DNA from 2 places in the Pseudomonas sp. IT-P74 genome. Region 1 is predicted to be linked to the other one. Evidence: predicted binding sites of a transcription regulator. Region 1 holds the regulator's gene; the other holds the start of a gene.
What was found. Region 1 encodes sigma-54, which starts transcription at its own class of promoters, with help from an activator protein. Its sites were predicted from a motif close to ANTGGCATNNANNTTGCTNT; they were not measured.
Positions count from the first base shown of each region.

Region 2: a site for sigma-54 is predicted at 996-1,015, ahead of glnK (P-II family nitrogen regulator). Genes of this name have one in related genera too.

Region 1 covers NZ_CATKQD010000093.1:147,308-150,684, reverse strand. Annotated here, with positions in the region: gene ptsN (PTS IIA-like nitrogen regulatory protein PtsN) at 1-67, opposite strand, end outside; gene hpf (ribosome hibernation-promoting factor, HPF/YfiA family) at 80-388, opposite strand; gene ACM6J5_RS28435 (RNA polymerase factor sigma-54) at 463-1,956, opposite strand; gene lptB (LPS export ABC transporter ATP-binding protein) at 2,203-2,928, opposite strand; gene lptA (lipopolysaccharide transport periplasmic protein LptA) at 2,928-3,377, opposite strand, start outside.
Region 2 covers NZ_CATKQD010000088.1:288,343-291,719, forward strand. Annotated here, with positions in the region: gene ACM6J5_RS27340 (Bro-N domain-containing protein) at 1-96, opposite strand, end outside; gene ACM6J5_RS27345 (accessory factor UbiK family protein) at 542-802, opposite strand; gene glnK (P-II family nitrogen regulator) at 1,211-1,549, shown strand; gene ACM6J5_RS27355 (ammonium transporter) at 1,585-2,922, shown strand; gene ACM6J5_RS27360 (secondary thiamine-phosphate synthase enzyme YjbQ) at 3,137-3,377, shown strand, end outside.

The sequences.
Region 1 (3,377 bases):
TTTTACTGCCTCCCGGCACGTTCACCAGGGAACGGCCGGGGGTCAGGATACTTTCAAGTCGGATCATGGGTAGGGAGTGTTAACGACCGGTTGCGCCCTGGAGGAGGCTCTGGGTCTTTTCCTTATGCTTTTTGAGTTGTTTATCCAGCTTGTCGGTGAGTGCGTCGATCGCGGCGTACATATCGGTATGTTCCGCGTTGGCGACCACTTCATTCCCGGGAATATGCAGCGTGGCTTCGATTTTCTGCTTCAGTTTTTCGACGGTCATCGTGACCTGCACATTAGTGATCTTGTCGAAATGTCGCTCCAATCGTTCGAGTTTTTCGCCGATGTAGGTGCGAAGAGGTTCGGTCACTTCCAGTTGGTGTCCACTGATGTTGACTTGCATACAGCTTCTCCTTCGTTGCCAGTGCATAAAGCGGTAGATCAGATGATCTACCACTGGAACGCTGTGGCGTGGCTCTACATCAACCGCTTGCGTTCGCTCGAAGGCGCGATCCCGAGGGATTCGCGGTACTTGGCGACGGTGCGGCGAGCCACCTGAATGCCTTGTGCCTCCAGTAAACCAGCGATCTTGCTGTCACTCAACGGCTTTTTCTGATTTTCCGCTGCAACCAGTTTTTTGATGATCGCCCGGATCGCCGTGGACGAGCATTCGCCGCCTTCGGAGGTGCTTACGTGACTGGAGAAAAAGTACTTCAGTTCATAAATGCCCCGGGGGGTGTGCATGAACTTCTGGGTGGTCACCCGTGAAATCGTCGATTCATGCATGCCGACCGCTTCGGCGATGTCATGCAGGACCAGCGGCTTCATGGCTTCGTCGCCATATTCGAGGAACCCGCGCTGATGCTCGACGATCTGGGTGGCAACCTTCATCAGGGTTTCATTGCGGCTTTGCAGGCTCTTGATGAACCAGCGGGCCTCCTGCAACTGATTGCGCATGAAGGTGTTGTCGGCACTGGTGTCGGCGCGGCGCACGAAACCGGCGTATTGGGCATTGACCCGCAGCCGTGGCACCGACTCCTGATTGAGCTCCACCAGCCAGCGCTCGTTGTCCTTGCGCACGATGACGTCAGGAACGACATACTCGGCTTCGGTGGACTCGATCTGCGAGCCCGGGCGCGGGTTGAGGCTCTGGACCAGTTCGATGACCTGGCGCAGTTCGTCTTCCTTGAGCTTCATGCGACGCATCAACTGGCTGTAGTCGCGGCTGCCAAGCAGGTCGATGTAATCGGTGACCAGGCGCTTGGCCTCGGCCAGCCAAGGGGTCTTGGCAGGCAGCTGGCGCAATTGCAGCAGCAGGCATTCGCCCAGGTTGCGGGCGCCGATGCCGGCAGGCTCGAATTGCTGGATGCGGTGCAGGACGGCTTCGATTTCGTCCAGTTCGATGTCCAGTTCCGGGTCGAAGGCTTCGAGGATCTCCTCGAGGGTTTCGTCCAGGTAACCTTGATTGTTGATGCAGTCGATCAGGGTCACGGCGATCAGGCGATCGGTGTCGGACATCGGGGCCAGGTTCAGTTGCCACAGCAAGTGGCTCTGCAGGCTTTCGCCGGCCGATGTGCGGGTGGTGAAGTCCCACTCGTCATCGTCGTTGCTGGGCAGGCTGCTGGCGCTGGTCTGGTAAACGTCTTCCCAGGCAGTATCGACGGGAAGTTCGTTGGGAATGCGTTCGTTCCAGTCGCCTTCCTCAAGGTTATCAACCGTAGGGGCGCTTTCCTGGTAGGAAGGTTCCTGAATATCCGTGTTGGGCTTTTGTTCGGCGTTGTCGGCCAAGGGGTCGGAGTTGTCGAAGTCGTCGCCTTCTTCCTGGCGTTCGAGCATCGGATTGGACTCCAGGGCCTCCTGGATTTCCTGTTGCAGGTCCAGGGTCGACAATTGGAGCAGGCGGATGGCCTGTTGCAGCTGCGGTGTCATCGTCAGCTGCTGGCCCATTCTCAAGACTAGCGATGGTTTCATGGCAGGGGCTTAACACCTTATTCGCCGGCGCACATGCGCCATCCACTACAGGGCGCCGGGGCGCCAAACTTAAGCAAATTATATGCCTGAAACTGAAGGATTTGCCTAGAGCGCTGTAACAATAAAAAACTATAAAGTTGTGTTGCTGCGCTGCCCTTGTCGGGGGCTGACCACGCTTGTCGGCACGAGGCGCTGGTGAGTGGGCCGGTCAGGTGCCCGGGCGACTGCCTGGGCACAGCTCAGCGCTTACAGGCGGAACTCATGGCCCAGATACACTTCCTTGACCAGATCGTTGGCCAGGATGGTCTCTGCGTCGCCTTCGGCGATCAGTTGGCCGTCATTGACGATATAGGCGGTTTCACAGATATCCAGGGTTTCACGAACGTTGTGGTCCGTGATCAGCACGCCAATGCCTTTGGCCTTGAGGTGGTGAATGATCTGCTTGATGTCGCCGACCGAAATCGGGTCCACGCCGGCGAAGGGTTCGTCGAGGAGGATGAATTTCGGGTTGGTGGCCAGGGCGCGGGCGATTTCCACGCGACGGCGCTCACCACCGGACAGGCTCATGCCCAGGTTGTCGCGGATGTGGCTGATGTGGAACTCCTGCAGCAGGCTTTCCAGCTCCTTGCGACGGCCGGCCTTGTCGAGTTCCTTGCGGGTCTCGAGGATGGCCATGATGTTGTCGGCCACCGACAGCTTGCGGAAAATCGATGCTTCCTGCGGCAGGTAGCCGATACCGGCTTTTGCACGGCCGTGCATCGGCTGGTGGCTGACGTCCAGGTCGTCGATCAGGACGCGTCCCTGGTCAGCCTGTACCAGGCCGACGATCATGTAGAAGCAGGTGGTCTTGCCGGCGCCGTTCGGGCCAAGCAGGCCGACGATCTGGCCGCTGTCGATGGACAGGCTGACGTCACGCACGACCTGGCGGCTCTTGTAGCTCTTGGCCAGATGCTGAGCTTTCAGAGTTGCCATTACTGGGCCTTTTTCTCGTCGGTTTTCTTCTTCGGCTGGATCACCATGTCGATGCGCGGGCGCGACTCTGTGATCTTGCTGCCCGTGGCGCGACCGGCGCTGGCGAGCTTCTTGTCGGTGTCGTAGACAATTTTTTCGCCTTGGGTGACGTTGTTGTCCTTGTCGACAACTTTGGCCTTGTCGATCAGCACGACGCGATTTTGCGAGGCGTGATACTGGATCGTCACGCCCCAGCCCTGAACAGGCTTGGTATCACCAGCCGTTTGCAATTGCTCGAAGTACGCCAGGTTGCCCACCGAGGTCACTACGTCAATGTCGCCAGTCGAGGTGCGGGTAATGGTAACGGTGTTGCCTGTCACCTTCATCGAGCCTTGGGTGATGATCACGTCACCCTTATAGGTCGCAATGCCTTGCTTGTCGTCCAGTTGGGCGTCGTCGGCCTGAATGCG
Region 2 (3,377 bases), on a different contig from region 1:
GCGAGCGCAGAGCCACGGTTGGTTTTGAAGGAGTAAGGCGTGGAGGTGAAGCTTGTGGCGGGTGAAGATGTGAGGGATTAGAAAGTTTTCTTCCATGGAGCAGTACCCAAGTTCGCTTGATAGATAACTGCCATTTATCGTCGCCAAACAATAAGGGTGGCAGCTGCGTGCGGGTTGGCGAACCGGCCAAGCGAATACCGGCAGACCTTAAGGTCTCCCACACACAGCCGCCATAATTCGAATCGAGATAATTGCCCGAAAACGGATGGTTGCGGTGCATTGCTTGGTTCCAGGTCGCCAAACCCAGTGCTGAATATTCAGCATTGGGATGAGCTTAGAGACCGGATACCTGGCGACGCAATCGGACGGCGGTGTGATGTTTGTAGGACGTTGCCGGGATTGTTGCGGGGCTGAAGATCAAAAGATCGTCCGAACGCGGCCCGAACCTTTGGCAGGTCCTACAGGTGAAGCGCAAGGTCGTTCCGACCTTCAATCGCGAGCAGGCTCGCTCCCACAGGGGGGCTGCATTTCACATCAGCATTTATTCGGTCGGCGGATTCAGCTTCGCTTCCAGCTCCGCCACTTTCGCTTCAAGGCTCTCCAGCCGCGCCCGCGTGCGCGCCAGCACAACCATCTGGCTATCGAATTCTTCCCGGCTCACCAGATCCAGTTTGCTGAAGCCACTCTGCAGCAACATCTTGAACTGGCTTTCGATTTCAGCTTTCGGCAGAGGCGTGTCGCCGCTGAAGAGGCGGGAGGCGGTGCCGGTGAGGGCGTCGAGGAAGTCTTTTGGCGCGAGCATGGGCAATGTCCTGGAAACAATGACGGGCAGTGTATCACGCAGTGTCTATAGTCATTTGCGCGGGCAAGGGATGCACGCTTTTCGCGCATGGGGACGGGCGGTATCGCACCGTTGTTGTGCGTATCGCGTCGGCTGTTGTTGCGAAGTGGCAGTCATCTGCGGGTAAAGGCTTGAAAACAGTAGTTTTTGTGGAGATGGCAAGCTTTCTGCTTAGACCCTGATGACCCATGCACTGATGCAGTCACTGTGACGAACGCAGTGCGCCAAGCGAAGCGGGGGAGTGTTTCGTGAGGAGCGTCGGACGGGCAGGTCAGGGCCGACGATGCGTTACAAAGCCAGGCACTGCGCTTAGACTTGAGTCGGGTTTGTTTTCCTGGGGCAAGTCCACCAATTCGGGAGAGAGTTTTCATGAAGCTAGTCACTGCCATCATCAAGCCGTTCAAGCTGGACGACGTACGCGAGTCGCTGTCCGAGATCGGCGTGCAGGGCATTACCGTCACTGAAGTCAAAGGCTTTGGTCGGCAGAAGGGTCACACCGAGCTGTATCGCGGCGCGGAATACGTGGTCGATTTCCTGCCCAAGGTGAAGATCGACGTCGCCATCGACGACAAGGATCTGGACCGGGTAATCGAGGCCATCACCAAGGCTGCCAACACCGGCAAGATCGGTGACGGCAAGATCTTCGTGGTCAATCTGGAACAGGCGATTCGCATCCGTACCGGCGAAACCGATACCGACGCAATCTAAGCCGCCACAAACCCAACGCCCCAGGAGAAAACAATATGACTCTGCGTAAATTCGCAGGGCTAGGAGCCCTGTTGTCCATCGTAATGCCCAGCCTTGCTCTGGCGGCAGACGAAGTGGCGGCCCCAGTCCTCAACTCCGGCGACACCGCCTGGATGATGACCTCGACAGCCTTGGTGCTGTTCATGACCATTCCCGGCCTCGCGCTGTTCTACGGCGGCATGGTTCGGTCGAAAAACATTCTTTCCGTGATGATGCAGTGCTTCGCCATTACCGGTCTGATCAGCGTCCTGTGGGTCATCTATGGCTACAGCATCGCGTTCGACACCACGGGCATGGAGCAGGGCGTCGTCAACTTCAACTCCTTCTTCGGCGGCATGGGCAAGGCGTTCCTTGCCGGTATCACGCCAGCCAGCCTGACCGGCCCTGCGGCGCTGTTTCCCGAGGCGGTCTTCGTCACCTTCCAGATGACTTTCGCGATCATCACCCCGGCGCTGATCGTCGGTGCGTTCGCCGAGCGGATGAAGTTCTCCGCGATGCTGGTGTTCATGGGCATCTGGTTCACCCTGGTGTATGCGCCGATCGCGCACATGGTCTGGTCCGGCAACGGTGGCCTGATGTGGGACTGGGGCGTGCTCGATTTCGCTGGTGGCACCGTGGTGCACATCAACGCCGGTGTGGCTGGTCTGGTTGCCTGCCTGGTGCTGGGCAAGCGCAAGGGCTTCCCGACCACGCCGATGGCGCCGCACAACCTCGGTTACACCCTGATGGGCGCGGCCATGCTGTGGGTCGGCTGGTTCGGTTTCAACGCCGGTTCCGCCGCTGCGGCCAACGGCACCGCCGGCATGGCGATGCTGGTGACTCAAATCGCTACCGCTGCTGCCGCACTGGGCTGGATGTTTGCCGAGTGGCTCACCCACGGCAAACCTAGCGCACTGGGCATCGCTTCGGGCGTGGTTGCCGGTCTGGTGGCAATCACCCCGGCTGCCGGCACCGTTGGCCCGATGGGCGCGTTGGTTATCGGTCTGGCGGCTGGCGTGGTGTGCTTCTTCTGCGCCACCACCCTCAAGCGCAAGCTCGGCTATGACGATTCCCTGGACGCCTTTGGTGTGCACGGTATCGGCGGTATCCTCGGCGCAATCCTGACCGGTGTGTTCGCTGCTCCGTCCCTGGGTGGCTTCGGCACCGTGACCGACATCGCCGCACAAGTGTGGATTCAGTGCAAAGGCGTGGGCTTCACGGTGATCTACACCGCGATCGCTACCTACATCATCCTCAAGGTGCTGGATATGGTCATGGGCCTGCGCATCAACGAAGAAGAAGAAGCGGTCGGCATCGATCTGGCGCTTCACAACGAACGCGGCTACAACTTGTAAGCACGCGGATAAAAAACTTGCCCGGCTTGCCGGGCATTTTTTTGTCTGGAATTTGTCATTGAAGGCTGAGCTGAAAGGTTTTTTCCTACAGGTTTTACGATGTTTGCGTCGGGTGTTTTTGTGCAGCCAAAGGCTTACAGGATTGAAGGAATATTAGGGCCTTTGTTTTTTCACAGAGCGCGCTAGAATGCGCCCCGAACGTGCGGAGAACTGTATGTGGCAACAGACTCTGATTACCTTGCGGGCGAGGCCCCGGGGCTTTCATCTGGTAACGGACGAGTTACTCGCCGGCTTGCCTGAACTCAAGGCGTGTCGGGTCGGTCTGTTGCATTTGTGGCTACAGCATACCTCGGCGTCGTTGACCATCAACGAGAACGCCGATCCGGCGGTACGTCGCGACTTCGAACGATTTTTCAATCGTCTGATCCCACAAGGAACAGACGGCTATGAGCATA